Linked DNA regions of Phytoactinopolyspora mesophila. The protein of the gene in region 1 interacts with the protein of each later gene in a pairwise test. Links are inferred from orthologs where the notes say so. Each region holds a gene or a part of one and is shown on either strand. Other genes may lie near its edges.

The links. The genes of interacting proteins can lie anywhere in the genome.
Region 2: the proteins of rplL (region 1) and dnaE interact in binary tests that used the Escherichia coli proteins (3 or more experiments, as listed by UniProt). The link is inferred for Phytoactinopolyspora mesophila from one-to-one orthologs.

The regions. Positions count from the first base shown.
Region 1 is NZ_WLZY01000003.1:277,104-281,628, reverse strand. Bases 1,613-4,525 are described here. They hold rplL (50S ribosomal protein L7/L12), read left to right. Parts: upstream 1,613-2,830; coding sequence 2,831-3,220; downstream 3,221-4,525. Other genes in these bases: rpoB (DNA-directed RNA polymerase subunit beta), read left to right, coding at 3,627-4,525; rplJ (50S ribosomal protein L10), read left to right, coding at 2,225-2,773; F7O44_RS11105 (alpha/beta hydrolase), read left to right, coding at 1,613-1,814. Outside these bases: more of F7O44_RS11105, read left to right, coding at 30-1,612. UniProt on the Escherichia coli protein: The binding site for several of the GTPase factors involved in protein synthesis (IF-2, EF-Tu, EF-G and RF3). Is thus essential for accurate translation.
Region 2 is NZ_WLZY01000007.1:10,580-15,569, forward strand. Bases 956-4,958 are described here. They hold dnaE (DNA polymerase III subunit alpha), read right to left. Parts: upstream 4,624-4,958; coding sequence 1,156-4,623; downstream 956-1,155. Other genes in these bases: F7O44_RS19115 (hypothetical protein), read right to left, coding at 956-1,109. Also shown: F7O44_RS19110 (ion transporter), read left to right, coding at 1-489; more of F7O44_RS19115, read right to left, coding at 510-955; F7O44_RS19125 (bifunctional phosphatase PAP2/diacylglycerol kinase family protein), read left to right, coding at 4,976-4,990. UniProt on the Escherichia coli protein: DNA polymerase III is a complex, multichain enzyme responsible for most of the replicative synthesis in bacteria. This DNA polymerase also exhibits 3' to 5' exonuclease activity. The alpha chain is the DNA polymerase catalytic subunit.

The DNA of each region.
Region 1 (4,525 bases):
GAGCAGGCCGCGGAGATTGCTGTGCTGGGATGGCTGTCATGTCCATGATGGCCGCGTTGGCCGAAAGGGCGGCCCCGATTCGTCGTGGGCTGCCCGCCGTGCAGAGGACGGCCTCTGCTGTCCGGCAGGTGCCGGTCCTCGGCCGGGTCATTGACTGGCTACGGCTCGATTTCGCGGGTTCGGTGGTCGGGACCTTCTTCTTCTGCTGGTCGCTGACGCCCTCGTTGCTGCCTCGCATCTGGTTCTACCAGGCATTGGTCACAGGTGTGACCGCGGCTGCCGGTTACGCGATCGGCAGCTTGATCGGCGTGCTTGTCCGGTTCATTTACCGAAGGGTCCGGCGCGGTCACAGGTTGTCCCGACGGACCGTGGTAACCGCGTGGACGATCTTCGGGGTCGTGGGTACCTGCTCCGCTACGTGGTACCTGTTCGGCTCGGCCCGATGGCAGAGCGACTTGCGTGAGCTGATGAACGTGGACAGCCCGCGCTTGATCCACTATGTCCTGATCTTGATCGTCTCGTTCATCATCTTCACGGCCTTCCTCGCTCTGGGAAGGCTGCTCCGCGGTGCTTCACGCTGGCTCGGTAGCCATCTGGCACGGTGGGTGCCGATACCGGTAGCGGTTGTCACCTCCGCACTGGTCGTGGCCGGGATCGCGATCTGGTCGTGGACAGGATTGTTCTATCCATGGATGCTCGGCGTGGCCAACAATGCGTTCGCGGCCATCAACCAGGAGACCGAGGCAGGCGAGCGCCCGCCGGCCATCACCACACATGCGGGCGGGCCAGGGTCACTCGTGACATGGGACTCACTGGGCCGCAAAGGCCGTGAGTTCATCTCGGACGGTCCAACAGCCGAGGACCTCGAAGCGTTCAGCAATCGACCGGCTCTGGACCCGGTCAGGACCTATATCGGCCTGGATTCTGCCGAGACACTGGCCGGGCTGGCCTCACTGGCGATCCGGGAGCTGGAGCGGGCCGGCGGCTTCGAGCGTGAGGTTCTCGTCGTGGTGACCGCCACCGGTACCGGTTGGGTCGACGAGGCCGCGGCTGATGCATTGGAGTACCTGTACAACGGGGATACGGCGATCGTCTCGATCCAATACTCTTATCTGCCCAGCTGGCTCTCCTTCCTGGCTGATCACGAACAAGTCGATATCGCCGGCCAAGAGTTGTTCGACGCCGTGTACGAACGTTGGTCACGGCTGCCCGAGGCCGACCGCCCCAGGTTGGTGGTTTATGGCGAGAGCTTTGGCGCGGTAGGCAGCGTGGCCGCGTTCGATGATCTCGATGATCTAGTGGCCAAGGTCGACGGCGCGTTGTGGGTCGGGTCGCCCGAGTGGCATCCGCTGCGGGAATATGTGACCGAGAACCGGGATCCGGGGAGTCATGAACGGTTGCCGGTCTATCGAGGCGGGGAGACCGTCCGGTTCTGGGGCGGTTGGCTGGAACCCCTTAATGTCTCCGACTGGGAGCCGCCGCGGGTGCTGTTCCTTCAGCACGCCTCCGATCCGGTGTCCTTCTGGTCACCTGAACTGATCTGGTCACAGCCGGACTGGATGCGCGAGCCGGAGGGACCTGACGTCCTCCCGCACCTCAACTGGTATCCGTTCGTGACGTTCTGGCAGCTGACCGCCGACATGGCGGTTTCGGCACTCATGCCGGAGGGACACGCGCACAACTACGGTGGTGAGTTGGTCGACGCTTGGCTGAAGGTTGTACCGCCGGATTACGACTGGCCGGAGGAGCGCCTCGAAGAGCTTCGCGAGATGGTGCAGTCGTTCGATCTCGACGACGAGGGCCGGCTCTGGTAGAAGGCGCCTTCGCAGTGGATTGGGAACCCCGGCCCCGCCGTCAACTCCCGGTGATCGTGAGCGGATTTTAGCTGCTCTCCGATGCTCTTTGCCCTGATTTGTGCCGTCACCAGCAGCTAAAATCCGCTCACGATCACCGGGGAGAGTGCCAGTTTGGTGATGCGGGCAGCGAGGCCGTAGCATGGTGCCTGCCGAAGACCGCCGGTTTCACGCCGCAAGGCATGACGAAGGTCCCGCATCCATGCGGGCGGCCCGCGCAGGTACGTAAGACGAAGCGCCGTGTGTGTCACGGCCTCCGCCCCGTGCCCTGCGCCGGGGCGCTTTTCATGTGCAGGACGTCGCCATGCGGGCAGACGTTGCCGGTGGGCCCTCGGAATCAACACGCCCATCCGTACGTCATAAGGAGTCCCATGGCGAGGCCTGACAAGGCAGCCACGGTCACCGAACTGGCCGAGGAGTTCCGCAGTTCCTCCGCCGTCGTCCTGACCGAGTATCGCGGTCTCTCCGTCAAGGAGTTGACGGAACTCCGCCGTTCGCTCGGCGGGAATGCGTCGTACGCCGTGGTGAAGAACACCCTGACCAAGCTCGCGGCCAAAGAGGCCGGCGTGCAGGGCATCGAGGAACACCTCTCGGGCCCGTCGGCCATCGCCTTCGTGAAGGGCGACGCGGTCGAGGTCGCCAAGGGTTTGCGCGACTTCGCCAAGAACCATCCTGTGCTCACGGTGAAGGGTGGCCTGTTCGACGGCCAGCCGTTCACCGCTGACGAGTTCAAGAAGCTCGCCGATCTCGAGTCGCGCGAGGTTCTGCTGGCCAAGCTGGCCGGCGCGATGAAGGCGTCCATGCAGAACGCGGTGTCGCTGTTCGCCGCACCGCTGTCCCAGACGGCTCGTGTGGTCGATGCGCTTCGCCAGAAGGTCGAAGCGAGCGGCGGCGCCACCACGGACCAGAACGAGGGCTAACCCGCCTAGCCCGATCCATCCGGCACGCAGCCGAATTACCAGAAAGGAACCGCCACCATGGCGAAGCTCAACACCGACGAGCTCCTGGATGCCTTCAAGGAGATGTCCTTGATCGAGCTTTCGGAGTTCGTGAAGAAGTTCGAGGAGACCTTCGAGGTCACCGCGGCTGCTCCGGTTGCCGTTGCGGCAGCTGGCGGCGCGCCCGCCGGTGGCGAAGCCGAAGCCGAAGCCGAGCAGGACGAGTTCGACGTCATCCTCGAGTCGGCCGGCGACAAGAAGATCCAGGTCATCAAGGAGGTCCGTGGGCTGACGTCCCTCGGCCTCAAGGAGGCCAAGGACCTCGTCGAAGGTGCGCCCAAGCCGCTGCTCGAGAAGGTCAACAAGGAAGCTGCCGAGAAGGCCAAGGAGGCCCTCGAGGCCGCCGGTGCCAGCGTGAGCATCAAGTAAGAGCTCGCTTATCGAGCGCGGAGCGGTGCCGGCGTCCGGGACGCCAGATCCTGGGACGCCGGCACCGTTCTTTGTGCTCAGGCACGACTTCGGTGGTGAGGACCCGGTGAGTTGGCTCGCCGGGTCCTTGCCCATTTTTCGGACATATCGAACCGCTGGTCACGGGTATATCGCCGCGTCGGTGCTTGACGTGAGCGATACGTCCGGGAGATCCTTCTTAATGAAGTCAAGCAAGATAGGAAGCGTCCTGAACGAGCGATGGGCCGCCACTCGACAGCAGTGAGCCTTTTAGGCTAGACTGCGACTTTGCGCTGTCCGCTGCCCTGTCGCCCGTATGGGGTTGAGGTCTGCGCACCAAACGATTGACTCGACTTAATCCGACCGTGTGCCCTCGGAAGGACCCCTGTTGGCCGTCACGCCTAGCACCCCAAAGTTCACCAACGGTTCCCGCCGAATCTCTTTTGCCAAGCTCAGAGAGCCTCTTGAAGTTCCGAGTCTCCTTGCTCTGCAGGTCGATAGCTTCGACTGGCTGCTCGGCAACTCGCGCTGGCAAGCGCGTGTCGCCGCCGCGGAAGCAGAAGGCCGCCAAGACATCAGCACCACGTCTGGGCTTCAAGAGATTCTAGACGAGATCAGTCCCATCGAGGACTTCTCCGGCACCATGTCGCTCTCGTTCTCGAACCCGAGATTCGAAGACCCCAAGAACACCATCGACGAATGCAAGATGCGTGACTTCACGTACTCTGCGCCGCTCTTCGTCACCGCCGAGTTCATCAACAACGAGACTGGCGAGATCAAGTCCCAGACGGTGTTCATGGGCGACTTCCCGCTGATGACCCCCAAGGGGACGTTCATCATCAACGGCACTGAGCGCGTCGTTGTCTCCCAGCTGGTCCGTTCTCCCGGCGTCTACTTCGAGCGTTCGCTCGACAAGACGTCGGATCGCGACATCTATACGGCCAAGATCATCCCGTCTCGCGGTGCTTGGCTCGAGTTCGAGGTCGACAAGCGCGACACCGTCGGTGTCCGGCTCGACCGCAAGCGCAAGCAGAACGTCACGGTGATGCTCAAGGCCCTTGGGTGGACCAATGAGCAGATTCTCGAAGAGTTCGGCGACTACGAGTCGATGCGCTCCACGCTCGAGAAGGACCACACCACGACGCAAGAAGAAGCGCTGCTCGACATCTACCGCAAGATGCGTCCGGGTGAGCCCCCGACGCGTGAAGCAGCTCAGCAGTTGCTGGAGAACGCCTACTTCAACCCGAAGCGTTACGACCTCGCGAAGGTCGGCCGGTACAAGCTGAA
Region 2 (4,990 bases), on another replicon or contig:
CTCTCCACGGTGCGGTCGATGCGGCGGGTCGTCGGCGCGCTGGTGACAGCCATTCCTGGCATAGCTTCGATCGGAGCTCTGCTGGTGATCCTGTACTACGTCGGGATCGTCATGGCCACCAACCTGTTCAGCGGGATCTCACCGGAACACTTCGGCAACCTTGGCCAGACCGCCACCTCCATGTTCCGCATCATGATCGGCGACGGCGGCCTCGGTGACATCGTCGAGCCGATCGGGCGGGAACAACCAGCGGCGTGGCTGTTCTTCCTCATCTTCGTCGTCGTCACCACCTTTGTGGTTCTCAACCTTTTCATCGCCGTCACGGTCGAGGCGCTGGACCGGCAGAGAGAGAACGAATCGCGCGACGACGACACTTCCAGCTCAGGCCCGGACCGCGAGGACCAGCTCCTCGAGGCGATCAAGGACCTGCAGCGCCAAGTCAGCTCACTGGAACGCCGCCTGGACGGCCCCGGCAATCCCCAGCAATAGTTCCGCCGCGCTCACTCGCCTCATCGGTGGTCCCAGATCCAAGGCGACCTGTCGTCACGGAACAACGACATCAACGTCACGACGATGATCGCCAGCAGCGGCCAGACGAACAACGCCGCCGGCGCTTCAAGTTCCATCGGAAGCTGCACCTCAGTGCCGGGTTCGTCGTTGACCGCGGACGGGCCGAGCAGGATGCCAACGCCCATGGCCAGCAGCGAGCCACCGAAACCACCTGTTGCGAGAGCGAGCAGAGTGGTCACCGGCCGCCGGCGGTGACGGGGACCGAACACGGCACCAAGAAGAATCCCGATGGCGGCACCGAGCAGCGAAAACACGGCCACCCGGTCGAAGAGCTGGCGAGCCTCGGCGATCGGAACAGCAACACCTTCTTCGGCGACCTGGCCGGTGATGTCAGGAGTGAACATCAACCACGCCACTCCGAAGAGCACACCGACGACCACTGACGTCACGCCGATCTCGGCGGCAACCTTACGGGTGCTGGGCAGCGGATTACGCCGGCCGGTCCTGGTTCGCGCCCCGGACGGCGTGTCGTCGCGGGTGCCCGGTGCCTGAGGTGGCCGCTCCGATGACGCGGGCCAGGCCCAGGGGTCACGGCTCATGCGAACCGGCCGGAGTCAGAATTTTCGCGCACACGCATCTATACCATCAGACCACACATGTCGGACCCAGTAGCGCCTTGAGATCACCCATCAACGCCGACGACGGTGTGACTCGCAGGCCGTCGGACAACCGCATCAGCGTGGTCCGTTCCGAGCCGGTCAGCTTGAGATGAACCTCGGTGGCGCCTGGGTGTGTCGCCAGGACATCTTTGAGCCGTTCGACAACCGGCGGCGTGCACCTGGTCAACGGCATGGTGACCATCAGCGGACCGGTGGGCGCGGCCGAGACGTCGGGCATGCTGAGTTCACTGGCGATGAATTGTGGTGCCTCGTCGCGCCGGTCCAGCTTCCCTTTCACAGTCACGACCTCGTCTTCGATCAGCTGCATGGCATGCAGCTGATAGGTGGCCGGGAAGAACAGGCACTCGATGGAGCCTTCGAGGTCTTCCACGGTGGCGATGGCCCACGTGTCGCCTCGTTTGGTGACCTTGCGCTGGATGGCGGTGATGAGCCCACCGATGGTCAGATTGGTGCCGCTCGGGACCTCGGTTTCGTCGCTGAGCGCAGAAATCGGCCGGTCAACCACTGAGGAGAGCACGTGTTCGATGCCGAGGAGTGGGTGGTCGGAAACATAAAGCCCGAGCATCTCGCGCTCGTAGCCGAGTTTGACCTTCTTGTCCCACTCAGCCAGATCAGGCACGCTGACCTCGAGACCCGCAGACTCCTCGCCGCCTGCTCCACCGAACAGGTCGAACTGGCCGATGGCTTCGTTGCGTTTCAACGTGATGACCGCGTCCACCGTCTCGTCGACGATGGATACCAGGGCTCGGCGGGCGTATCCCATGGAGTCGAACGCACCGGCTTTGACCAGCGACTCGACCACACGCTTGTTGCACACTGGCACCGGAACCTTGTTCATGAAGTCCGGGAAGTTCTCGTATCGGCCTTCGCTCTTGCGTGCGGCGACGATCCCGTCGACGACGTTGGTGCCGACGTTACGGATAGCGGCCAACCCGAAACGGATGTCAGTGCCGACCGGCGTGAAGTCACCCTCGGACTCGTTGACGTCGGGCGGGAACACCTTGATGCCCATGCGCCGGCACTGCCCCAGGTAGAGCGCGGTCTTGTCTTTGTCACCCCGGACGGAAGTCAGCACAGCCGCCATGTACTCGGCGGGGTAATGAGCCTTCAGGTACGCGGTCCAGTACGACACAAGGCCGTAAGCGGCGCTGTGGGCCTTGTTGAACGCGTAGTCGGAGAACGGAACGAGGATGTCCCAGAGCGTCTTGATCGCCGCTTCGGAGAAGCCGTTGGCTTTCATGCCGTCTGAGAAGCCGACGAACTCCGCGTCGAGCACCTCGCGCTTCTTCTTGCCCATGGCACGGCGCAACAGATCCGCTTTACCGAGCGTGTACCCGGCCAGCTTCTGGGCGATCTCCATGACCTGCTCCTGGTACACGATCAGGCCGTAGGTGGTACCCAGGATCGGCTCCAGCGCTTCGGCCAGCTCGGGATGGATCGGGGTGATCTCCTGCTGGCCGTTCTTGCGCTGGGCATAGTTGATGTGTGAGTTGGCGCCCATCGGCCCTGGCCGGTACAGGGCGCCGAGGGCGGAGATGTCTTCGAACGTGTCGGGTTGCATCAGCCGGCACAGCTGCTGGTAACCGGTGCCGTCGAATTGGAAGACACCGAGTGTGTCCCCCCGGCTGAGCAGCTCATACGTGGCCGGATCATCCAACGTGAGCTCGTCGAGGTCGACCGGATCCTTGCCGTTGCGGACGATGTTCTTCAGCGCGTCGTCGAGGATCGTGAGATTGCGCAGCCCCAAGAAGTCCATCTTGACCAGGCCGAGCGTCTCGCAGGTCGGATAGTCGAACTGCGTGATGATGGCGCCGTCTTGCTCGCGCTTCATGATGGGGATGGTGTCCAGCAGCGGCTCGGAGGACATGATGACCCCCGCCGCGTGCACGCCCCACTGCCGTTTCAGGTTCTCCAAACCCCTGGCGGTGTCGACGACTTTGCGCACGTCCGCGTCGGCCTCGTACAGCTGGCGGAATTCGCCTGCCTCCGAGTATCGCTTGTGTTCGGGATCGAAGATGCCGCTCAGCGGGACGTCTTTGCCCATGACCGAGGGCGGCATGGCCTTGGTGATCCGCTCCCCCATGGCGAACGGGAAACCGAGCACCCGAGAAGCATCCTTGACGGCCTGCTTCGCCTTGATAGTGCCGTAGGTGACGATCTGCGCGACGTGATCGCTACCGTACTTGTCGGTGACATAGCGGATGACCTCACCACGGCCGCGCTCGTCGAAGTCGACGTCGAAGTCGGGCATCGAGGCGCGTTCCGGATTGAGGAATCGCTCGAAGATCAGACCGTGTTTGAGGGGATCGAGGTCGGTGATGCCCATCGCATACGCCGTCATGGACCCGGCGCCGGAGCCACGGCCAGGACCGACCCGCACGCCGTTCTTCTTGGACCAGTTGATGAAGTCCGCCACGATCAGGTAATAGCCGGCGTACCCCTTGCCGGTGACGACGTTGGTCTCATACTCGGCCTGCTTGCGGACTTCGTCGGGAATGCCGTCGGGGTAGCGCATATGCAATCCCCGCTCGACCTCTTTGACGAACCACGAGGTCTCGTCCTCCCCCGCAGGCACGGGGAAGTGCGGCATGTACCGGCCGGCCTCCTCGATGAACTCGACCTCACACCGCTCCGCCACCAGCAGCGTGTTGTCACACGCCTCCGGGAGACCCGACCAGACCGAGCGCATCTCTTCGGCCGTCTTGAGATAGAAGTCTTCGGCGTCGAACTTGAACCGCTTGGGGTCGGCCAGCGTGGAACCGGACTGCACGCACAGCAAGACCTCGTGCGCCTTGTGGTCCGCCTTGTGGGTGTAGTGGAGGTCGTTGGTGGCCAGCAACGGCAGACCGAGCTGCTTGGCGAGGCGCAACAGGTCTTCCCGGATCCGCGTCTCGATCGACAGACCGTGGTCCATCAGCTCGACGAAGAAGTTCTCCTTGCCGAAGATGTCCCGGAACTCAGCGGCCGACGCGACGGCGTCGTCGAACTTGCCGAGCCGCAGCAAGGTCTGGACCTCACCGCTGGGGCAACCCGTGGTGGCGATCAGGCCGCCGGCGTAGGTCTGCAGGATCTCGCGGTCCATCCGCGGTTTGAAGTAGAACCCTTCGAGGGACGCCAGCGACGAGAGCCGGAACAGGTTGTGCATTCCGGCGGTGTTCTCGGCCAGCAGCGTCATATGTGTGTACGCACCGCTGCCCGAGACATCGTCCCCGCCGCCGTCACCCCACCGGACCCGGGTTTTGTCGAATCGGCTCGTCTTCGGCGTCAGATAGGCCTCGGTGCCGATGATCGGCTTGATGCCGTGGGCCTTCGCCTTGCTGTAGAACTCGTACGCGCCGAAGACGTTGCCGTGGTCGGTGGTGGCCACGGCCGGCATTCCCTGCCTGGCGGCTTCAGCGAACAGGTCATCCAGCCGAGCAGCACCGTCAAGCATCGAATACTCGGTGTGCACGTGCAGATGGACGAAGTCCCCGGAGCTGGACCCAGCACTCGACACGACTTAACCAGACCTCCTAGAACAGCCACACGCAGGCAGAAGCCAACAACTCCCACGCCGCACTCGCACCCCGCACTCACACTGGGCCCAGACGCGCGCGCAACCGAGAATAATGCCACTCTAGGTGGCCGCGCCGACAAGGTTGCGACGCCACCCCGAGGCACCCTGCGAACGCAGCCAGATACGGTGGCGGCCACAGTGACCGGCGTACGGTGGGAGCCGGGAGACCCGCCAGGGGCCACACCGCCGCCTCGCCGCATCGTGCGAGACAAACGACCAGAGGAGAGGCATGCACGTGCCACCC